DNA from 3 places in the Priestia sp. 53B2 genome. Region 3 is predicted to be linked to each of the others. Evidence: predicted binding sites of a transcription regulator. Region 3 holds the regulator's gene; each other region holds the start of a gene.

Region 1 (8,035 bases), on a different contig from region 3:
CTAGTCACGATTAAAGATTTTGGCGGCTGGAAAAAAGCTCAAGAAACTCATTTTAATGATGGGGGAACATTCGATCAGATTTATCAGCCAAAGTAATATGATGCATTAAAAAAAGTAAATGAGGAAGATACGAATGGTAATTCGTAACTTCTGTGTACATGTATCTTGAAAGCAGAGAGAGGTGTAAGAAGTGAGCGTGTTACAACGACAGAAGAAAAAGAAAAGCATCTTACCTGGATTTGGGCTTTCTTTAGGTTTTACGATGTTTTATGCAAGTGTCCTTGTGCTTTTTCCGTTAGCTATGATTTTTTTAAATACGGCATCTATGGGATGGAGCGACTTTATTAAAACTGTTACGGATTCTAGAGTAGTAGCATCATATAAATTAAGTTTTGGAGCAGCATTTGCAGCAGGGATTATTAATGTTATTTTTGGAACTATTATTGCATGGGTATTAGTGAGATATCATTTTCCTGGAAAGAGGTTTATTGATGGACTTGTAGATTTGCCGTTTGCTTTACCAACGGCTGTTGCCGGCATTGCCTTGACCACTCTTTACATCCCGAAAGGATGGATTGGTCAATTATTTACGTTTAAAATCGCATTTACGCCTATCGGAATTATTATCGCTCTGACGTTTATTGGTCTGCCGTTTGTTGTCCGAATGGTGCAGCCAGTATTGCAAAACTTTAATGCAGAGATCGAAGAAGCATCTGCTAGTTTAGGAGCCAGCCGAATGCAAACGTTCAGAAAAGTTATTTTTCCAGAGCTGGTGCCTGCTATTTTAACAGGCTTTTCTCTTTCATTCGCAAGAGCGCTTGGAGAATACGGGTCAGTTGTTTTTATTGCTGGAAATATGCCGATGAAAACTGAAATTACGCCGCTTATTATTATGACAAAACTCGAGCAGTACGATTATGCGGGCGCTACTGCTATTGCATCAGTCATGCTCGTTGTATCATTTTTTCTGTTATTACTTATTAATATTATTCAATGGTGGACAAATCGTAAATTTGTACATAGTTAAGGAGGGATGACATTGGCAGGACATGTTCCAATGCAGCATGCAAAAACGACTGTTAAACTTAATCATTCTAGTTTAAAAGAGCCCAAAGTCGTCCAGTGGCTGCTTACATTTATTGCACTGGCTTTTTTAGCTCTATTCTTAGTGCTCCCGCTCATCACCATTTTTATGACAGCTTTTCAAAAAGGGTTGGAAACGTATCTCGCTGCGATTACGAATCCGGATGCTTTGGCTGCTATTAAACTAACGCTAATTGTGGTGCTTATTACCGTTCCTTTAAATGCCGTTTTCGGCGTGATAGCTGCATGGTTAATTACAAAGTTTGATTTTAAAGGAAAGAATATTTTAATTACGCTTATTGATTTGCCGTTTGCAGTTTCGCCTGTTATTGCTGGATTGGTTTTTATTTTATTATTTGGTGCACAAGGGTTATTCGGAGAATGGTTGTTTAATCAAGATATTAAAATTGTCTTTGCTATTCCCGGTATTATATTAGCTACTCTTTTTGTAACGCTGCCGTTTGTTGCCAAAGAATTGATTCCACTCATGCAAGCTCAAGGGTCAGCCGAAGAAGAAGCGTCGTTAACGTTAGGAGCCAGCGGTTTCAAAACTTTTTTTCTAGTGACGTTACCTAATATTAAATGGGGCTTATTATATGGCATTATTTTATGTAATGCGCGGGCGATTGGGGAGTTTGGAGCTGTTTCCGTTGTGTCTGGGCACATTCGAGGAATGACAAATACGATGCCTCTTCATATTGAAATTCTCTACAATGAATATCAGTTTGCAGCCGCATTTGCGGTAGCTTCTTTAATGTCGGTTCTAGCTATTTTTACCTTAATTGTGAAAAACATTATCGAGTGGAAAGCCAAGCATATTTAAATAGGAAGGAGCTTATGAGATGAGTATCCATATTAAGCATGTATCAAAGAACTTTGGTGATTTTAAAGCGCTGGATTCTATTAACATTGATATTCGAACGGGTGAATTAGTAGCTTTACTCGGTCCGTCCGGTTCTGGAAAAACATCTTTGCTTCGTATCATTGCCGGTCTTGAACACCTTGATCAAGGAGCTATTTTATTTGATGGAAAGGAAATTACGCACGTAAATCCAAAGGAGCGAAATGTAGGGTTTGTTTTTCAACACTATGCTTTGTTCAGACATATGACTGTATTTGATAACGTTGCGTATGGTTTAAAAGTACGACCTAAAAAAACAAGACCTTCTAAAACAGACATTACCAAGAAAGTAACCGAGCTGCTGCAGCTTGTTAAACTAGAGCCGCTTGCCAATCGCTATCCCTCTCAATTATCGGGCGGACAGCGCCAGCGAGTAGCGCTTGCTCGAGCGTTAGCAGTAGAACCGAAAGTACTGTTATTAGATGAACCTTTTGGCGCTCTGGATGCAAAAGTTCGCAAAGATTTGCGCAGGTGGCTGCGTAAATTGCATAATGATTTTCATATTACGAGTATTTTCGTTACGCATGATCAAGAAGAAGCTTTAGATGTGGCCGATCGTATTGTTGTGATGAACAACGGGAAAATTGAGCAGATTGGAAGTCCTGAGGAAGTATATGATCATCCTAACAGTCCATTTGTGTACGATTTTTTGGGGAACGTCAATTTATTCAAGGGCCGCATTCATAAAGGCAGACTAAAACAAGGAAGCTTTGAAATGGATGTTCCAGAGTTTAGCGGAAGAAATGAAGAAGCAGCTGTTGGATACGTGCGACCTCATGATATTCACCTTGAAAAGGTAAAAACAAGCACAGATGCTGTTTCTGCAACCGTTAGCTATATTCATGTGATAGGGCCTATCGTGCAAGTTGAATTAAAAAGAGAAGATGCAGAAGAATTTTTAGAAGCTGAATTGAGCAAAGAGCACTATAAAGTCCTCAGTCTTCAAGTGGGAGAACAGGTGTATGTAAAGCCTAAGCAGCTAAAGGTATTTATTCCAGAAGATTATTCTATTTAATAAAAAGCGTAAAGGGTATGCCTTTGCGCTTTTTATCTGCTAATAAATTAGTATCAGATATTAAAAGTAGGTGTTATAATTAAGTATCAACTGATTTGAGGTGGAGAAATGATACAATCAAAAGCTAGAATCACAGGAATGGGGACGTATACACCAAAGCAAAAATTAACGAACGACCATTTAAAAGAAATGGTTGATACAAATGACGAATGGATTGTGCAGCGTACCGGAATGAAAGAGCGACGAATTGCTGGTGAAGGCGAATACACGTCTACGCTTGCCATTCGAGCAGTTGAAAATTTGCTTAACCGATATGCTGTAGAAATAGAAGATGTAGATGCAATTATTGTTTCGACAACAACGCCGGATCACTTTTTTCCTAGCGTAGCATGTCAGATTCAAGATTACTTTCATATTGAGCAAGCTGCTGCATTTGACTTAAGTGCAGCATGCGCCGGGTTTACATATGGCCTTCATGTGGCGAACGGCTTAGTGACGTCGGGATTGCATAAAAAGATTTTAGTTATTGGTGCCGAAGTCATGTCGAAAATTACAGATTATACGGACCGGGCCACATGCGTGCTGTTTGGTGACGGAGCGGGAGCTATGCTTGTAGAGTACGATGAGCATAATCCAAGTTTCTTAGGATGTCACTACGGAACGGACGGAAGCGGAGGGGGAAATTTATACCGTTCTAACTTATCTAACACTCTTTTTGGAAAAGAAATTAACTCGAGCGGGAATTTAGTTCAAAACGGGCGTGAAGTATATCGCTTTGCTGTCCGAACGATTCCAAAAGGAGTAGAAGCATTATTAAAGAATACTTCCATTTTTCTTTCAGATGTAAATTGGTTTATTCCGCACAGCGCAAACCTTCGAATGATTGAAGCTATTTGTGCTAAAACAGGTGTTTCAATGGATAAAACGTTAACGAGTGTGCAATACTGCGGAAATACATCTTCAGCTTCTATTCCGCTTGCTTTAAACGAAGGAATAATGACAGGGAAAGTACAGGGTAATGACCTCCTTATTCTCTATGGGTTTGGGGGAGGATTAACGCACTGCGGCTTGTTAATTAAATGGACGTGTAAAGAAAAAAGCTAAAAGGCATCGCCCTTTAGCTTTTTAGATTTTCATTACAGAGCTTTTTATTGTCGTTCCAAGAAAGTTTTTTCTTTTTATAACGGCAGGTTTGCAGTATTTTCAGCGCAAACATATATAATAGAAAAAACCCGCTTTTTTACAGCGGGTTTTCAACTGGCTTTTGGAATGGTAAAACCTACTCCAAAGACGTCGCGCACGTCGTGTACGACCACAAAAGCTTGTTCGTCGACTTTATGAATAATGCGCTTTAATTCTAGCAGTTCTTGTTTGTTCACCACTACGTACAATACGTCTTTTGCTTCTTTTGTATAGCTTCCATGAGCAGAAAAGACAGTGACGCCACGCTGCATCTTTTTATTGACTTGTTCGGCTACTTCAGCTGAACGGTGTGAAATAATAGTGATTGCTTTGCGGGGGTTGAGTCCTTCAATGATATAATCAAGCACCTTCGTTCCGATGTAAAGAGAAATAACCGTATACATCGTCTTTTCTCCACCGATGACAAAATAAGCGCTTGCTACAACTAATAAATCAATTGCCAGCATCGTTTTGCTAATATTCCAGTCTAGATATTGATTAGCTAAGCGGGCAATAACTGCAGAGCCTCCGGAAGTTCCGCCGCCTCTAAACACAAGTCCGAGTCCTACACCAGCTAAAATACCAGCAAAAATAGCCCCTAGTAGCGTATCGTCAAGAGGATTTCCCAGTCCTTCAGTTATATGTAGGAATAGAGAAGTGAAAATAATACATATAATTGTGTAAACAATCACACGTTTATGAAGCAATTTGTATCCGATCAGTACCAGCAAACCGTTTAATATAAAGTTTGTGATACCCGGAGACCAGCCTAATACATAATAGGTAATCATTGTTACACCGGTTACGCCGCCTTCTGCTAATTCATTTGGAATAGCAAAGTAATTAATGGCCAGTGCGAAAATGAGGCTCCCTAGAATAATGAGGATAATTTCTTTTATTTTATTAATCATGAACGTTACCTCCAATCATCAAAAGCTCCGAAAACACAGTCATGACAATGTATTATACCAACTCTAGAGACCGAATTAAAGATGGGATATTATTATTTTTAAAAAATCAGTTTCTGCTATTAACATAAAATCTTTTGACAGTTTTTATGGAGTATGAAAAAATAAATTGTTTGCTTTTATTTTGATTAAAAAGTTTTGCAATGAGAATGTTCGTTCGGTAAAATAGAAGCAAGAGTCAAGGGGGAGAATGAACGTGTATCAAGATGAATTAAAACAGTATGCGAAGTTAGTAATGCCCGAGCATTTAGAGAAAATGAAGAAAATGTACAGTCCCGAGGCGCATAAGCAGCCTTTAGGGTTGAAAAAAGAAAAGATTGAGCATATTGAAAATGTCATTATGAACAGTTACTCGGAGCATCATCCAGTAACGCTTCACGTCTATGAAGCAGGACATATTCAAAGGTATGAACGAGTGACGATCGATAAAGTCTCGCTGCAGTCGAATACGCTGATGGTTACAGGCCCTTGTTATACATATTCGATTCGAGCGGATGCAGTAATTGAAGCAGATGTATGGAAAGATGAAAGCTACTCTAGCTAAGAGTAGCTTTTTTGTTCGTTTTGTATCTTTTTTTTAACGCATGCATACAATACATAAAAGCATATTCTGCGAGTAGTAACTTCTAGCTACTAGGAAATTTTAATTAAAGAAGGGATTATTGTATGCAAAATGAAAAAACTCAAGTAAGAGAAATCGAATTAACGCAGTTCATTAAAAAAAGACTCGTTCGTTTTATCTCAAGTTTAGCTATTTCTTCTGCCCTTGCTTCCATATTATATATGCTTCTGTTTTTATTTAAATGATGGGTCACTTTGAGTTGTCCAAAAAGGTGGACAACTTTTTTGGTGTGTAGGCTTTTATGAAATCAGGACAAGCTATGCTCGATTCAGTCAGAAAAATTCAATCGGTCAAGAAATAGTCAAAAACAGTCATAGCTAATTGAGTAGAAGAAAACCTTTACATATAATGAGAAAAGTAGACAAATTCTTGAATTACCAGCATATTTCCTTTTGTGCTAACTATTATTAAACCAAATGCAAATCTAATTGTTCGTTCAAAAAACTTTATTTTGTAATTAAAAAAATGAATGTTTTTGATTTTTTATGATTGATTTTGAATGTAAAGCGTGATAAAGTAAGTACATGAAATAAATGAAAACGCTTTTTTGAAAAAGGAGCTAGAACATGTTAACGCCGGAAAGACATCAACTAATCTTAAAACTTTTAAAAGAGAAAGAACTTGTAAAAGTGCAAGAGTTTATCGAAGTTACAGGCGCTTCGGAATCCACCATTAGAAGAGACTTAAGTCAACTAGAAGAAGAGCAAATGCTCAAACGTGTTCACGGTGGCGCTTCGCTTATTCGCAGTAAACGAATCGAACTGAGCGTTATCGAAAAATCTGCTAAAAATGTTCAAGATAAACGAAACATTGCAGAGTATGCGGCTTCCATTATAAATGAAGGTGACTGTATTTTTTTAGATGCAGGAACTACAACGTATGAAATGATTCCTTTTTTAAAGCAAAAAGATGTAGTTGTCGTGACAAATGGTTTAATGCATTTAAACCCGATGCTAGAACAAGGTATCACCCTCTATTTAATTGGGGGATCTGTTAAACATAAAACGGGTGCTTTAATTGGCAATGGAGCTCTTTTAAGTCTTGAGCAATATCGTTTTGATAAGTGCTTTATGGGAGCGAATGGGATTCATCATCAATATGGATATACAACTCCTGATCCAGAAGAAGCATTGATCAAGCAAACGGCAATGAAGCTGTCTAGAGAATCTTATATTTTATCAGATTCCACTAAGTTTTTTGAAACAAGCTTTGCAAAAATAGCCGATTTACATGAAGCAAAAATTATAACAAATGACGTACCTAGCGATGTACTTATACAGTATGCAAACAAAACAGACATAAAGGTTGTGAAATCATGATTTATACATGTACGTTGAACCCATCCGTTGATTACGTAGTACATGTTTCAGCATTCGAAGAAGGCGGGCTTAACCGCACAACGAATGAAGCCAAGTTTCCAGGAGGAAAAGGCATTAACGTCTCTCGCGTTTTAAAGCGATTAGGTGTTGATAATAAAGCCCTCGGTTTTGTAGCCGGCTTTACAGGAACCTATATCGAAGACTACTTAAAAGCGGAGAATATCGAAACAGCTTTTACAAGAGTTGAGGGAGATACCCGTATTAACGTAAAGTTAAAAACAGAAAAAGAAACAGAAATTAACGGTCAAGGACCTGCTATTACAGACGAAGCGCTTCAGTCTTTATTGACTCAAGTAAAGCAAATGACTGAAGGCGATATCTTCGTATTAGCGGGGAGTATACCGAAAACGCTTCCAAGTTCTGTGTATGAAACGTTAACTGAACTAGCAGCAGCGAACGGAGTAAAAGTTGTAGTAGATGCAAGTGGAAAAACCTTGCTAGACGTCGTGTCTCACAAGCCGTTTTTTATCAAACCGAATCATCATGAACTTGCAGAATTGTTTGATGTAGAAGTAAACAGTGCAGAAGATGCGCTAGTATACGGTAAGAAGCTCGTAGAACAAGGAGCGCAAAACGTCGTTGTGTCTATGGCAGGTGATGGAGCACTTCTTATTAACGAAAGCGGTGTCTACAGTGCCACAGTCCCTAAAGGAACGCTAAAAAATTCTGTTGGAGCTGGCGATTCACTTGTAGCTGGATTTATTGCTTCTTACGTAAAACAAGGTGATTTATTAGAAGCTTTTCAAACAGGAGTAGCTTCAGGAAGTGCCACAGCATTCTCACTTGAATTATGTACAGCAGAAGATGTAAAGACGCTTCGTGAACAAGTGTCAATCACAAAGGTAGAGTAGGGGGAAACGAGAATGAGAATTACTGAATTATTAA
Region 2 (8,035 bases), on a different contig from region 3:
AATTAGAGATTAGCGCTTCTCTAAGAGGACGCGTTTCTCCTTCTTTATTAAACGTTACACTTTCACTTGCATCCCACTTGAATTCGTTAAGAAGAAGATCAACAAGCTCCGGGTCATTTTCAGGATAAATACCTAAACTGTCTCCTGGTTCATACGTCAAACCTGAACCTTCTAGAGATAGTTCTAAGTGTCGCGTTTCTTTATTTGATCCGCGGCCGTTTAAGTTTAAGTTCTCAAGCACTTCTGCTTTAAAAGGATTTGTTCTTGAATATGGTGAAGTTCCTGCAGGAGCTTCCGCTGGAACAGCAGCCGAAGCGCTGTGTCCTTTCACTTCGCTTAATCCGTCAATAACACCTTTAAGCCATTTATTTGCGGGCTCTTCAAAATCTAAATCACAGTCAACGCGCGGATACAGTCTTTCACCGCCAAGTTCTGCTAAGCGCACATCAAATTCTTTTCCTGTTTGACAGAAAAATTCATATGAGCTGTCTCCAAGCGATAAGACAGAGAAACGGAAGTTCTCAAGTTTTGGCGCTCGACGGCCGTGAAGAAATTCATGGAAAGATAGCGCATTATCAGGCGGCTCTCCTTCTCCATGTGTACTTACGACAATTAATAAATTTTCAAGTTTCTTTAAATTATTTGGCTTGAAATCATTCATAGAAGATACAGTTACATTAAAGCCTTTTGCTTCAAGCGTTTTGCCTGTATTTTCAGCAAGTCCTTGAGCATTTCCAGTTTGTGATCCGTAAAGAATCGTTACGTCTTTTGAAACTGTCTGCTTCGTTTGAGCAGGCGCTGCTGTAGAAACGTCTGGCGTTCCTTCGGCAGACGTAGATTGAGATGCTGTTAAATAACCGCTCAACCACATTTTTTGTGCTTCTGTTAATGTCGGCAGAAGGCGATTAAGCAAATCTGCTTGTTCTTGATTAAAAGGGCTGTTTACTACCTTAAGTTGCAACACTGTCCACCTCACAAAAATATATAATTTAAATATGTATGCTTTTACGAATCATCTTCAACAACATTTAATACCTGTGTCTAATTAATCAATGATGTTTCCCTTCATACATTATTATTCCTATAGATTATATCAAATTTAATTATATAAATCATTAGAAAATTCTTATCAAATTCGTCTACCTGCATTTTATCGGAGAAGAATAAATTAGTAAAATACATATAATTGATAACTAGTATTAAGGTCATTAATAATTGAAGCTGTATTTACGTTTTTTATAAACGCAGTTACTTCCATATTTGCTCATTCTACATCCTTCACATGTATATGAATATTTTGTAACTTTTAGAGAAGTTTTGTAGAAACGGTTTTCTTTCTCATCAGAATGTTACATAATAAATGTAACATTAATCCTTTTAAAAAACACTATACAAAAAAGACAGTATATTCTGAAATTTAGGACAGTTTATAGGTGAGCTAGCAACCTTTTATTCGATCTATTCATACAAGTGGGAGAATATAAAGGGAAGCTTGCAGTACATAACATACAATTCCCTTTTGCTCATCCCAAATGAAAGGACTGGCTTTTAAATCAGGTAATCTTTTTTAAGGAGGCTTCTTGAATGTTTTTACGAGAATTAACGAAAAGTGGGACGATAACTGTTTCTTACTATAAAGATGGAACGTTGCAAACGTGCAAAGGCCGCGTGCACAACTTAAATCTCCATCAGCAAATTCTATCCGTAAAAGACGAAAATGAAGCTGTTGTTTCCCTTTTGCTTTCTGATATTAAATCCATTCATTAGTATGTAAAATTAAGGAGGAATTCTCATGTGGAAAGATAATAAGCAAGCGCTTACAGATTTTGTGTCGGAAGATAGGTTTGAACTGAACTTATATTTAACGTATTTGCTTGATCAAATTTCGTATGACACGTCTAAACAATCCCCTTTTCTTCGTAAGCCTAATGAAACAACTAGTTGATATAGAAAAAAGCGCACAAATTTGTGCGCTTTTTTTAATGTGATGGTTCTACTTCAGCAATGCCTTCTTCTGGTTTTTCTTCAGCTTTTTTATTTGAAAGCTTGATCTGCCTTAAGAACAATGTGCATACCGCTCCTAAAATAATAAAACCTAAGCCCATAAAAAAGACGCTGTGCAATGCGCTCATTAGCGAGGTCTTCAAAATTGGCACAATGCTGTCTGAAAGCGCAGATGGAATACTCTTTAGCGCTTGAGGGCTAAACAGCATCTGCAGCACACTTTCAGGATTCGTATCAATCGCTTTTTTAAATCCGTCCGCAAAAGCACTTGCTTGAGCAGGCAATGTGTTTAAATATGGAACGAGTTTGTCAGTAAGAAGCGTACCTGATTTTGCATTCATTACCGCTCCTAAGATAGTAATACCGAACGTTCCTCCAATTGAACGGAAAAATTGACTTGATGATGTAACCACACCGAGCTCTTCTTTTGAAAAGCTTTCTTGAAGAGCAAGTGTTAAAATTGGCATCACAAGACCCATTCCTAAACCGATTATGGCCATATAAGAAGTAGCAACAAGCTTGCTAGTATGAAGGTCTAATGTTGTTAACAAAAAGAACCCTCCTGCCATAATAAGCATACCCGTTACAATTTGAGGTTTGATTCCAACTTTATAAACAAGCTGGCCTCCAATAATACTCGTTACGATCATTGAAATCATCATCGGCGTCATAATCGTACCTGATTCCGAGGCGCTGACTCCAACGATTCCTTGCATAAAGAACGGAACAAACGTAATGGCTCCGAACATGCCAATGCTCATAAAAAAGCCAATGATATTTAAAAGCGTAAACGTTCGGTTCTTAAATAAATACATCGGAAGAATCGGCTCTTTCGCTTTCGCTTCCACAATAATAAAGCTTATGATCCCAACAACAGCAAGTGTAAATAGACTAACAATTTGCCAAGAGTTCCAGTCGTAGTCTTTTCCTCCAAAGCTCAGGGCCAGAAGCAAGCTCACTACTCCGATAACCATTGTGAACATACCGGCTACATCGAATTTAACAGGTCCCGTATGTTTCTTTCCTTGAAGTCCCAGCGCAATAAACACGGTAGCGAGTATCCCTACCGGCAAGTTGATGTAAAACACCCATTTCCAGTTCAGTGAATCAACAATCCATCCGCCAATTTGTGGACCGATGACAGAAGCAAGACCGTAAATTCCTCCGAATACTCCTTGAAACTTTGCTCGTGCTTTTCCTGTAAATAAATCACCGATTACAATCATTGCCATCGGCATCATAACGCCGCCGCCAATTCCTTGTAGTGCACGGAATAAAATAAGCTCTGTCATGTTATTTGCCATTCCACATAAAGCAGAAGCAACCATAAAAATAATAAGTCCTGTAACATAAATTACTCTGCGTCCTACTAAATCAGCGAGCTTCCCTGCAATCGGAACAACCGTTGTCGACGTTAACAAATAGGCTGTTGTCAGCCATGTCATCATGCTCAATCCACCAAGATCTCCTACGATTCTTGGCATAGCTGTTCCGACAATGGTTCCATCAAGGGCAGAAAAGAACATCGCAATAATTAACCCAATTAATAAAAGCGTGCGCTTTGAATTTTTTTGATTTTCCATCGTGCGTCTCTCCTCTTTTTTGTTACTGCTGCTTATCTTTATAAGAAGCAGCTGATGTTGCAAGCTTTTTCGTAATAGAAGCCATCATGGAAAGCTCTTCTTCTGTTAGATGCAAAAGGTAGCGGTCCATAATGGCTTTTCGACCATTCAGCACATCTTCAAGCTTGCGATGCCCAAATTCTGTTAAGGTAATATCAACGACTCGTCTGTCCTCTTTATTATGTTCTCTTACGACAAAATTGTGTTGTTCAAGACGATCTACTAAAAGAGTCACGGCGCTCGGTTTGACATCCATCATTTCTGCAATTTGAGAAACCTTGCTGCTCCCTACTTTCTTTAAATAAGAAAGAACAAATAATTGCGTAGGAGTCATCTCATGCTCATTTAGGCTCTCCATCATTTCGGGCTGCATTTTTTCAAATAGCACTTGAAGCGATGAACGAATCTCTCCAAGATACTGATTGCTTTTTGTCACATCTATTCCTCCAGGCTTGCTTATTTATTTCATGTTATAAATAGTTAATGCTAATTAAATATAAATGCATGTAAACTAAAAGTCAATTATTTCTTTTTTAGTGTTGACCCTTACGCTGCGTTATATTTTATAGTAGATTTCAGAAGGGAGATGAAAGAATGAACAGAAAAGTAAAAGAAGTTGCTGACTTAGTAGGAATCAGCGTCCGCACGCTGCATCACTATGATGAAATCGGGCTATTAAAACCTGATGCCGTTAGTGAATCCGGCTACCGGCTTTATTCACCGGCTAATCTCGATATGCTTCAGCAAATATTATTTTTTAAAGAACTTGGCTTCCCTTTAAAACAAATTCACGAGATTATAACAGATCCGACGTTTAATCGCACAGAAGCGTTGATACTGCAAAAAAACATGCTGATTGAAAAACGCAGTCGGCTCGATCAAATGATTGTAACCATTAATAAAACGATTCAATATGAAAAAGGAGCGATTGAAATGAACGAAAAAGAGCGGTTTAACGGACTGAATTTTCCGCATAACCCCTACGAAGAAGAAGCACGGAAGCGCTGGGGAAATCAGCGGGTAGATGAAGCGAATGAAAAAGTACAAAGCTTCTCACAAGAAGAACAGCAGCGCATATCAAACGAATGGGAAAGTATCTACACTCACTTAGCTTCGCTTCGTGATCTGTCACCATCCTCTACAGAAGCTCAAAAAGCTATTGCGACATGGTATCAATTTTTAAATGAGAACTTTGGAACGTATTCATTAGAAGCCTTTAAAGGTCTTGGAGAAATGTATGTGCAAGATGAGCGATTTACAACTAACATTGACCGCTATGGAAAAGGATTGGCCAAATTTATGAACGAGACGATGAGTGTATTTGCGGGCGCTAAAAAACAATAAATAAAAAAAGAGTGAGATATAACTACATCAATTCAATCTAAAGACGAACCATTGGCATACATGATCTGACCTGCTTGTTCCACCGCTGTTGATTTCCGTCCAAGGCTTCGCGTTCCGCGGGCATCGCTGAGCCTCCAACCAATCGCTAGAAGCACCTACCTGTATGAAGCCTATGTTCATCACCACAATGAAAAAATCCGAACGATTCATCGTTCGGATTTTCATTCACTTAATATACTTTTGTCCCAGCCTCTTTTTATAAGTGAAGACCCATAAGCATTGTATTATAGTACACGCCATTTATATAGGTATCTTTTTCTTTTAATCCTTCTGTTTGAAACCCTAGCTCCCTGTATAGAGAAATAGCTCTTTGGTTATCTTCTCGCGTCACAAGTTCGATTTTTTTTGTTTGTTTATTCGTACGTGCCCATTCAATCAGATCAATCATTAGCTGTCTGCCTAACCCTAGCCCGCTATAAGATTTCTCTACTACAATACCGAGGGTTCCCACATGCTTATTACACGGGTTTTGAGACGAGGTGATGGATGCAATACTAATGATTTTCTCTTCTTTTTCAGCCACAACTATAAGAGAATTTTGCTCTTGTTTTACAGAAGCTAAAAACAGTTCGTACTCTGAAAGAGGTATAAGAAACTCACCTTTTCCAAATGAAAGAAAGTCGCTTTCTCCTCCTACCCGGTTGTAAAAAGCAATCATTTTCTCTGCATCTTTTGGTGCAGCTTCTCGAATGCTGATGCCTATACCGTTCTTTAATGTACATAAACTCATATATCTATCTTCCTTTTGGTTATTCTTGTTTGCTTAGCCGAGTTTTAGCGCTGTTTTTCTCTCCACTGATCTAACCACATGCGATTTCCTAAAGCCGTAAAATCATTTTCGTCGGCGTAGCGTTCAATGACAGAAAGCGCGTTGTCCTCAAGCATTGGTGAATAGCTCATGATTTCTAAAATATGATGTGCAGCCCATAGGTCAATTCGATAAGTAGGATTCGTCAGCAGTGTTGCAAATTCAAACAGCATGCCTGGATAATATAAATGAATGAGCTGCGCAATTTTTTTCATATCTTCTGCAGCTCGATTGCCTTTTTTTACAGATTTTTTATTTCGATAATCGATTTCATAATGAATTTTGGCGCTTTTTTGATAAAGATCAACTAGCGTTTCGTACGTACGGTGTTTCCGCATTTCTCATCTTCCTTTGCTTCTAGATTTCCTCGTTTGAAGATGCTATAGTTCATTTTTAGGTTTCATATATTCAAATAAATGCAGCAAAAATATAATACTTCCGCCAATACACATCACAAAACTTAACGTAGCAGGATACTGAATAAAGAAACCGACAACACCAAAAATCAGCATAGCAAGCGCTCCTATCATCATAAACAGATGATAAGCCGGTGTATTTTCTTCATTATTCATACATAACTCCTTTTCACTATTTTTTAAGTTATTAAAAAGATATGACACTTCTTTTGGACTATGATCTTTTATTTTGCTGCCGCTTTATTTCTTTAGCTTAGCACGAAGTAACGTGAGAAGGCCTCCTCCAAACATGACGCCACCCACAATTTGATACAGATGTATGTAGCTTTTTATCGTTTCAAGATACAGATCCGTGTCTGCGTTCCCTTGACTTTCTAGCCATTTTTGACCCATGGCCTGACCTGTTGCAACGCTTTTTAACAAAACGACCAGGCCTCCAAGCATAACAACAGCGGCGATAATAAGCTGCACCTTTTCTTTGTCATCTAGCATTTTTTTGAGCTCATCTGCCATATATACCTCTCCCATCCTTACCTTGTTATGTATCTAATTGTTTGTACTCATGCTGTTTTTTCTATTATAACGCTCAACTTGGTCATTATAACACGGTTTTGCCCTGCCTTTAGTCTTACTTTTCATAAATAAAGCCTTTTTGGGTCATACTATCTTTGAAACACAGGCGTCTTTAACATCCCTTCATCATTTTTAAAGGGTTACTAATTGAGGTTGATACATGCTTATATTTTTAGGGATTTTTTTACTTTGTGCAGCTGTTTGTTTAGTAGAAATACCTTATTTGAAAAAAGTGAACAGTAAAAAAGAAAAGCAAATTTTTTGGAGTTTGTTCATAGTAAGTATTTTAATTGTTAGTTTAATATACGGCGGTGTGGAGATCCCTAACCCCGGAGACGGCATTGCTTTTTTATTAAAACCTTTTAGTGATTTTTTGTTCAGTCTGTTGAAGTAAAAGGAAGTGAACAACGTGCATCTTCAGATGAAATTATCCGCAGCACAGTTTCGGTTACATATTCACTTATCATGTATCCAAGCATTCCATATGAACAAACGTGGGACAGAGATACGTAGATTCCGTACAGCCTGTTATTTGGGCTGTTTTACCCTCTTGGATTATTAATAGTCGGGAAAATTCGCGTAAAGCATTCTGCGTCTTTATCCAAATGAAAAAGCCGCTTAAGCGGCTTTTAAAAGAACACGGTTATGCTCACTAATCCATTCCACAGCATATGTAAAATCATAGATGGGAAAATAGATTTTGTTCGATAATAAATAATGGCAAAGACAAGTCCCATGGCGGTAGCTGTAATCGGAAAGCCAATATGTAAAAGACCGAATACAAGAGCGGAAACGAAAATGCCTACAAGCACGTGGTGGCGTTTAATTAAGAAACCGCATAAAACACCTCTATAAAGCAGCTCTTCTTTAATAGGCGTGATAACTGCTACACTTATAAAAAATATCCAGCTCGAAAGCAGCGTTTGATTAAAACTGCCTTGATTTAAATCTTTTTGCTGCTGATCTGCGCTTTCTACGTTTAAAAATGAAAGCATCACGTACTGCACCGCGGCTACAATTAAAAAGCCTACCACAATATATACATACGTTTTTCTTTCTTTTAATACTGAGAAGTTCCACATAGGCTTTAAAAATCTGCGCACAGGCCTGTACAGCACCGCAACGCCTAGAAAAAACGCCGCGTCTACCAGCAGAGCATATGGTCCTTCTAATAAAATTCCCGTCATATTTGAACCCATAACTTCATC
Region 3 (8,035 bases):
TCTTCCCAGCCTTCCGGTAACTTTCCTTCTACTGCTAGTTCAAATTGACGACCTAGTTCAGGATATTTTTCTTTATACTGTGCAAATACATCGTTCCATTCGTTTTCTTTCTTTTGGCCATCTTCAGCAATTGTAGCTTTGAAGTGAGCATACACTTCTTCTGGCACATAGAAATCTTCTTCAAATGTCCATGCATAAGCTTCTTTTGTTAATTTTGTTTCATCGGAACCTAATGGAGAACCGTGCACTCCAGAAGTACCCGCGTGGTTTGGAGAACCAAATCCGATTGTTGTTTTTACTTCAATTAGCGTTGGGCGTGTTAAATCGCCTTTTGCTTCTTCAATTGCGTTTGCAATCGCTGTCAAGTCATTGCCGTCTTCAACGCGGATTACTTGCCATCCGTAAGCTTTGAAACGATCTTCTACGTTCTCAGAGAACGAGCGATCTAAATCTCCGTCTAACGAAATATCATTTGAATCGTATAAAACAACTAAACGTCCTAATTTTAAGTGTGCCGCTAATGAAGCTGCTTCAGCAGATACACCTTCCATTAAGTCTCCGTCACCACAAATACCATACGTAAAGTGGTCTACAATTTCTAAACCTTCTTTGTTGTATGTTTCAGCTAAATGACGTTCTGCCATTGCTTTACCAACAGCCATTGCAATACCTTGTCCTAGTGGACCAGTTGTTGCATCAACACCTGCTGTATGACCGAACTCCGGATGACCTGGTGTTTTACTTCCCCATTGACGGAAGTTTTTAAGGTCTTCAATTGATAAGTCATATCCAGCTAAATGAAGCAAGCTGTATAATAGTGCCGATCCGTGTCCTGCTGATAATACAAAGCGGTCACGGTTGAACCAGTTTGGATTCTTTGGATTGATGTTCATAAATTTTGTCCACAATGTATATGCCATTGGAGCAGCTCCCATTGGCATACCTGGGTGACCTGAATTTGCTTTTTCAATCGCATCGATTGATAAAGTACGAATTGTTGCAATCGAAAGATCTTCAATACGTTGTGTCATACTCTTCATTCCTTTCAAAACTATGTACATATGTTATCATACTAATGATTTGCTTATTTGTACAATACTTGAACCAAAAAAAATTCCACTTTTACAGTTTTTGTGTGCCTTATTAAAAATATACAAAAAACTAGAGGGAACACTCCCTCTAGTTTTACTAGAACGTCTTAGTGAAGACGCTTCTTTTTACTCTCTTTTAACTTCTTAGGCGTAACATCTTTACCTTCTTCGTCCACAACTTTAATCGTATGAAGGTGATTTGTCATAGATTGTCGGAAAACTTTTAAATATTCCTGACGTAGCTCTTGCTGTTCTTTCGCTTCAGATTCTGTCAGCCCTTCAGCCTTTGCCTTTTTTGAAAGAGCATTAATACGAGCAAGTTTATCTTTTGATAGCATATAAAACCTATCTCCTTATAATCAATAATTAAAATTACCGAACCGCTCCGGCAACATGTAGTCATCTTACTAAATCTCTTTCGTTTTATCAAGAGATTGAGCATTCTCTTGATAGCGACGATGTACCGTCGCTTTTGAAATATTATAACCAAAACCTTTTAGCGTAACTGAAATTTCAGCAAAGGTTAAGCCGTTATGGCGAAGGCGTACAATTTCTTCAATCGGCGCTTCTTTTTTTTCTCTTCCCGAGTTAACTCCTTGATTTTTTAAATTTTGCTGCGGACGATAACCGTTTTCGACGGCTCTTTTCATTCCTCTTTTAATTTTAGCATTATGTAATTTTCGCTGATGCTCTTCCACTAAGCTAATAATATCTAACACCATCGAATCAGATTCTGAAAGCTGAAGCTGACCTTGATGACTAATCGTATAGATCGTAGCATTTTCTTTATGAAAAGCATGAAGCAGCGCAATTCGGGCATTTCCTCTGCCTAATCGTGTTTCATCTTGAATGAGCAGCACAGATATTTTTTCTTCTTTCATTGTATGAAGAACATCCAAAATACCCTCTCTGTCTACGTCATATCCGCTTGCTTTTTCCATTACGACTTTTCTTACGTCTAGATGGTGAAGATTAGCAAGCTTTTTTAATTCTTCTTGCTGGCGCTGTAAAGATGTTTCTTGGGTTTTTTTATCCGTACTGACACGGCAATAAATAATGGCGTCCACTTTTATCACGACCTTTTCGGCTTCTAACAATATTCAGGAACGGCCGTTACACACTACTGTTCAATTGCCACTTGATTATGTAACTCTTTTTTTAAAACAGGAATATATAATTTATCTCCAGGAGATAAGGACTGTGCAGTGTCTGAGTTTAAATCATTGACGTCTTCAACCCATTTGACAAATTCGTTGGTGGTCAAATGATGGTGATTATGATACTTGTTGGACAATTCCCAAAGCGTATCTCCTTTTGTAATAGTAACCGTTGAATATTTGTCTAAATCTACTTTATCCGCTCCTAAAACCAGCGTCAATACATATGTAAGTGCAGCGATAACTGCAAAAAAAATAGCGTAATGTTTCATAGAATGTAAGAATTGTTGCATATTATGATCCCCCTATCAGAATATATGTTCTTATTTTAGTGAGAACATTTGTTTCTGTCAATGGAATTCTTCGAACTTATGTTTGTATATTGACACATCACGTGGTATAATTCACCTAAAGAATAGCTAAAATCGAGGTGAAAAATATGAAGCTATCAAAACGTCAACAAGACATACTAGATTTTATTAAGCACGAAGTAAAATTAAAAGGTTATCCGCCTTCTGTTCGTGAGATTGGGGAAGCGGTAGGATTAGCCTCTAGCTCCACTGTACACGGGCATTTAGCTCGTTTAGAAAGCAAAGGGTTAATTCGCAGAGATCCAACAAAACCAAGAGCAATCGAAGTTCTTCAACTAGACGAAGTAAACATTCCTAAAAGCAATGTCATTAATGTTCCTGTTATCGGTAAAGTAACAGCGGGTCTTCCTATAACAGCCGTTGAAAATGTGGAAGAATATTTCCCTCTTCCAGATAAATTCGTTTCTCCAGATGATCATGTATTTATGCTTGAAATTATGGGAGAAAGTATGATTGAAGCAGGTATTCTAGATGGGGATATGGTAATCGTACGTCAGCAGCAAACAGCTAATAATGGAGATATTGTGGTCGCTATGACCGAAGACAACGAAGCAACGGTAAAACGTTTCTTTAAAGAAGAAAATTTCGTTCGTTTACAGCCTGAAAATTCAACGATGGCGCCTATTATTCTTCGCCACGTAACGATTTTAGGAAAAGTAACTGGTGTATATCGCACGATTCACTAATCAGACACTGTATGTAAAACCAACTAATCATGATGTTAGTTGGTTTTTTTACGTTTGTTTTCTAAAAAAATTGGCATATTATAAATGATACGTTGAATCATTGCAGGCAGGTAGAACTGTTTTTATAAAGCTTGTTTTACCTTTTACTTTCTATCTGCATTTCCTCGACTCTTAAAAGGAAATACAACCCACCATAAGAAGGATGTAGTTTATGACCAATACACCAAGGAAAACAGAACCATTTCAAGCCATTGTACCTACTAAAGCAATGAACATGTTTCTTTTTCCTTTTTCCTTTGATCGAAAAAATAAAGAGCAGCTTGTTCATGCACTGAAAGCAAATTTGTTCGAGTTTTTTTCCATTCAAAATAAACATTTAGAAAAAGAGTACTACGGAGAACAATATTACGTATCTCATGATAGCCTGGATCAATATTTTCTTCCTTACATTGAATGCATTCTATTCCCTGACTCATGCGAAAAAGAAGGGTTGCTTCGATTTTCAAAAAAAATAGACCATACCATTACGTTACACACTTCCTCCACCACCGTGTCTAGCAACGTGCTGTCTGTGGATGTTTTTTTATGTCCTTTTGAAATTGGCGTCATGACCATTCGCACTGAGATAAGCCATAATCATTACACCTATGATGATACTTTAGAGTTCATGAATCATTTTCGTGTATTAGAACCGAAGCTTGCTGAAGAGCATGGATCCACCATTACCTATGAACATCATCGCTATAGCAAAGTGCAAGATTATATTTTTTCGCAGCTCGCGCCATTTTTGAACGAACACATCAAGAAAGAAGCCACACGTGAACAGCACGTTGGGAGCCTTCCTTATTTTATCGATGAACGGATGTTTGTGTTAAGTTATGTAACGGTAAATCAAGAGCAAGAGATTAATTCCACAACTTTATTTCGTACTGGACAGCTAAATAGCTATACGCCTGACGGGAAAGCGTTTATTTCTGCACACAATCATGAGTATATTAAAACGTATAATACTAAACACGTGTATCCCAGATGGGCTCCTGAAACCTATTATGTCATAACAGACCATGTGTTTTCGTGTATTTCTAAATCGACAGACTCTAAAACGGATCAGCTTTTGATGAATCATCTATTTGGCCAGCATTACTATAATTTATTTTTACATTTTTTCTATAAAATCGTGTTGCTAAAACTATCTTATGAATATTCTCAGCTCACGTTTCATAAAAATTCAGAGGGCATTGAACGACTAATCCGCTCTATTACCGTGTTTTCAGGTAAATATTTGTTTTTAGAAATTAGCTCTCGCACAGAAGGTCAAGAGTTTTCTAAGCTCTTTAAAAAAATCTTCCATATCAATTCTCTTTATCAAGAAGTCAAAGAAACCCTTGGTACTTTGTACCAAAATCAAGAGAAAATCGCAGCCAAGCGTCACAATTACTTATTATTAATTTTAACGATTTACACGGTTCTTTCAGGTATTTACGGAATGAATTTAGTTATTAGCAAACTAGAGGGAAACATCAATTGGGATAGTATGAAGCAGTTTTCTATCTTTGAATATATCGCTTTAATAGTAGCTCTATCAGGAATTCTGATCAGCATTAGTCTCGGAGTGAGTTCCCTATGGAATTTATTAAAAGATCGATTTAAAACATAAAAGCCGTTCGTATCAGAGAATACACCATTGAAAAAAGAAGAGGTCGAGACATAACTACACCCCTCCAATCTACAGACGAACAAATGGGATACATGAAACCTACGTTCACCATACCAATGAAAAAATCCGAACGAGTTGGATTCTCCATCAAGAATCTCGATTCATCGTTCGGATCTTCTTCAACTAAAATAATTTTGTCCTAACCTCTTCTTTTTATTCTTTTTGAAGCTGTAAATCACTTGGCGCCCAGTCTGGAATTCCATCATCTTCATCAAATTCAATAATAATATCCGTTATTCCTTTTTCCTGCAAAATACGATTTTCCAGACGATCTTTAATATCATCAGCTTCTGCCACTGTTAAAGAAGGATCAATTTCTACTTTTAATTCAACGTGAAGCTCTTCTCCTTCTTTCATCACCATTAATGTTTGAATATCATGCACTTGTACATCTTGCATGACAATCGCGCCAATTTTTATTTCCATTTCTTTATCTGCTTCACCAAGCGCTCCAGCAGCATTATCTAAAAATACTCGTCCTACTACAAAAAACATCATAAGCCCAATTAAAATAGAAGCAATTCCTTCAGCTTGGTGAAAAGGTGTAAACCGTGAAATAAAAACGGCTATTAATGCCAATACGCCTCCTCCAGTAGCTACCAGATCTTCCATAAAGACCAGCTTGGTTGCTGGCTTTGCTTTCTTTAAATGAACAAAGCTTTGCGTAAAAACATTGACCTCTGCGGTATTCATTCCGACATCGTGCAAAATTTCTTTCATTGCCTTAAATAGGACAAACATCTCAAGTAACACCGAGATGCCAAGTACTGCAATATTTAAAATAAAGCCTGAAGACTTCGTCGGATGAAGAATATGGTGATATCCTTCTTTAATCGTTTCAAACGCCATAATCCCTACTACAAGAACCGCTCCTAATAGAACGAGATTAACCAATCGGCCGAAACCGTTTGGAAATCGTTTGGTCGGGGCTTTTTTACTTAATGCCGAACCTATAAAGACAAAAAACTGATTAGCTGCATCTCCTAAGCTGTGCATCGTTTCAGCAAACATTGCTACATTCCCTGTTAAAGCGAAGGCAATTCCTTTAATGATAGAGATAATGGTATTAACTACAGCGGCCATCATGGCCGATTTATTTCCCTTTCGCAACAATTTAATTAATTCACTCATGTAATCCCTCCGTTTGCGCCTTTGATGAGATTCGATTACGGTTAGTGTATGTGAATTTAAAAATTAAAAACCTCCAACATACAAGTTGGAGGTTTTTAGTCATGTTTCATTATTTTTTAAAACGGTACGGTACAGTTGTAACAATTACATTTTTACGGTAAAGCAAATGTGCTTTTAACAGTAGACTGGACTGATTGTGAAGGATATTTTGCCAGCTTTTTTTCGTAATGAATTGTGGAATAACGACCGTAATAGCCATATTGTTTTCCCGCGCTTTTTCCTCGGCCATATCAATGAATCGAAACAGCGGCCGCACTAAGCTGCGGTATTGAGAGTGAAACGTAACAATACGAATATCAGGCTGCCACTTCTCCCACTTCTCTTCCATTCTCTTTTCGCTTTCTCGATCGAAGGCCACGTGCACTGCAATAACGGTATCGCCAATCGTTCGTGCATAATTTAATGAATTTTCTACTACCTTTGTCATTCCTGCTACAGGAACAATGACCACACTTCCCTCAAGCGTTCCAATCTTTTCTCCTTGCTTAATGCGAAGCTGCTCTCCTACTGCTTCATAATGCGTATAAATGCGATGAAAAATATAAACAATAACCGGTAAGAAAATGAGCACGGACCATACTTGTGAAAACTTCGTTGTAAACAAAATGATTAGCACCGTTAAGGTAATGAGGGCACCAATTAAGTTAATGGTTAGCTTCCCTTGCCAGCCGGCCGGCTTTTCTCTAAGCCATTTGACAATCATGCCTGTTTGAGAAAGCGTAAATGGAATAAACACCCCGACTGCATAAAGAGGAATTAATTGTTCAGTTGCTCCTTTAAAAGCTACAATTAAGACAATAGAAGCAATTCCAAGGGTCACAATTCCATTTGAATAGCCTAATCGATCGCCACGAATTTGAAACATTCTTGGCATGTATTTATCAGACGATAAGTTGACAGCCAGCAAAGGGAAAGCTGAAAAGCCCGTATTCGCCGCTAGCACTAGAATTAGAGCTGTTGTGCCTTGAATAAAATAATAAAATCCATTTCGTCCAAACACACTCGATGCAATTTGTGATACAACCGTTTCATCTGCTTTTGGAGAAATGCCAAGCCAATAAGCTAAAAACGTGATGCCAGAAAATAAAACGGCTAAAATACCGCCCATCAGCATTAAGGTATGAACAGCATTTTTTGCACCTGGCTCTTTAAAGTTAGGCACTGCATTTGAAATAGCTTCTACACCTGTCAATGCCGAACAGCCTGATGAAAAAGCTTTTAATAATAAAAACAAACTAATACCTGGCACTACTGTGCCAAGAGATGGATGAAGCTCAGGTGAAACTTGACCTGTCGCTATTTTAAACAAGCCTACCGCTATTAACAAAATAAGAGCAATAACAAATAAATAAACCGGATAAGCTAATACAGAAGCGGATTCTGTTACACCACGTAAATTTAAGACGGTAATAAAAATCACCAGCAAACACGCAATTACTACATTGTAATGATGCAGCGTTGGAAAAGCCGAAGTTAAAGCATCTGTTCCTGCTGAAACACTCACAGCAACTGTTAAAATATAGTCTACTAACAGTGATCCTCCAGCGATAAGCCCAGGATTTTCTCCTAAATTGGTTTTGGAAACAATATAAGCTCCTCCACCTTGCGGATACGCATAAATAATTTGACGGTATGAAAGAATTAAAGCTGTCAGCAGCACCAATACCCCAAGCGCAATTGGAATTGAATACCAATAAGCAAGGACGCCTACTGTTGCAAGTACAATCAAAATTTGTTCTGTTCCATAAGCCACTGATGATAAGGCATCTGATGATAAAATAGCCAGTGCTTTAAGCTTACTAAGCTTTTGATCACCTAACTC

What was found. The regulator LexA, encoded in region 3, represses DNA repair genes until DNA is damaged. The targets are predictions, from matches to a motif close to CGAACATATGTTCG.
Region 1: ACN6NE_RS21955 (YolD-like family protein) is a predicted target of LexA. The motif match lies at 5,296-5,309, and genes of this name have one in related genera.
Region 2: ACN6NE_RS27685 (YolD-like family protein) is a predicted target of LexA. The motif match lies at 1,443-1,456, and genes of this name have one in related genera.

The regions. Positions count from the first base shown of each region.
Region 1 covers NZ_JBLZXA010000027.1:284,867-292,901, forward strand. Annotated here, with positions in the region: gene ACN6NE_RS21925 (sulfate ABC transporter substrate-binding protein) at 1-96, shown strand, start outside; gene cysT (sulfate ABC transporter permease subunit CysT) at 191-1,027, shown strand; gene cysW (sulfate ABC transporter permease subunit CysW) at 1,040-1,906, shown strand; gene ACN6NE_RS21940 (sulfate/molybdate ABC transporter ATP-binding protein) at 1,926-2,999, shown strand; gene ACN6NE_RS21945 (beta-ketoacyl-ACP synthase 3) at 3,108-4,103, shown strand; gene ACN6NE_RS21950 (YitT family protein) at 4,253-5,092, opposite strand; gene ACN6NE_RS21955 (YolD-like family protein) at 5,340-5,693, shown strand; gene ACN6NE_RS21960 (hypothetical protein) at 5,816-5,956, shown strand; gene ACN6NE_RS21965 (DeoR/GlpR family DNA-binding transcription regulator) at 6,338-7,090, shown strand; gene pfkB (1-phosphofructokinase) at 7,087-8,001, shown strand; gene ACN6NE_RS21975 (PTS fructose transporter subunit IIABC) at 8,014-8,035, shown strand, end outside.
Region 2 covers NZ_JBLZXA010000030.1:571,126-579,160, forward strand. Annotated here, with positions in the region: gene ACN6NE_RS27680 (assimilatory sulfite reductase (NADPH) flavoprotein subunit) at 1-961, opposite strand, end outside; gene ACN6NE_RS27685 (YolD-like family protein) at 1,585-1,767, shown strand; gene ACN6NE_RS27690 (hypothetical protein) at 1,793-1,945, shown strand; gene ACN6NE_RS27695 (MDR family MFS transporter) at 1,980-3,587, opposite strand; gene ACN6NE_RS27700 (MarR family winged helix-turn-helix transcriptional regulator) at 3,610-4,062, opposite strand; gene ACN6NE_RS27705 (MerR family transcriptional regulator) at 4,221-4,970, shown strand; gene ACN6NE_RS27710 (N-acetyltransferase family protein) at 5,227-5,760, opposite strand; gene ACN6NE_RS27715 (hypothetical protein) at 5,805-6,176, opposite strand; gene ACN6NE_RS27720 (hypothetical protein) at 6,219-6,410, opposite strand; gene ACN6NE_RS27725 (hypothetical protein) at 6,495-6,767, opposite strand; gene ACN6NE_RS27730 (hypothetical protein) at 6,988-7,221, shown strand; gene ACN6NE_RS27735 (CPBP family intramembrane glutamic endopeptidase) at 7,457-8,035, opposite strand, start outside.
Region 3 covers NZ_JBLZXA010000008.1:314,721-322,755, forward strand. Annotated here, with positions in the region: gene tkt (transketolase) at 1-1,031, opposite strand, end outside; gene ACN6NE_RS05015 (DUF896 domain-containing protein) at 1,199-1,429, opposite strand; gene ACN6NE_RS05020 (YneB family resolvase-like protein) at 1,499-2,158, opposite strand; gene yneA (cell division suppressor protein YneA) at 2,212-2,541, opposite strand; gene lexA (transcriptional repressor LexA) at 2,688-3,305, shown strand; gene ACN6NE_RS05035 (hypothetical protein) at 3,517-4,962, shown strand; gene ACN6NE_RS05040 (cation diffusion facilitator family transporter) at 5,176-6,153, opposite strand; gene ACN6NE_RS05045 (APC family permease) at 6,263-8,035, opposite strand, start outside.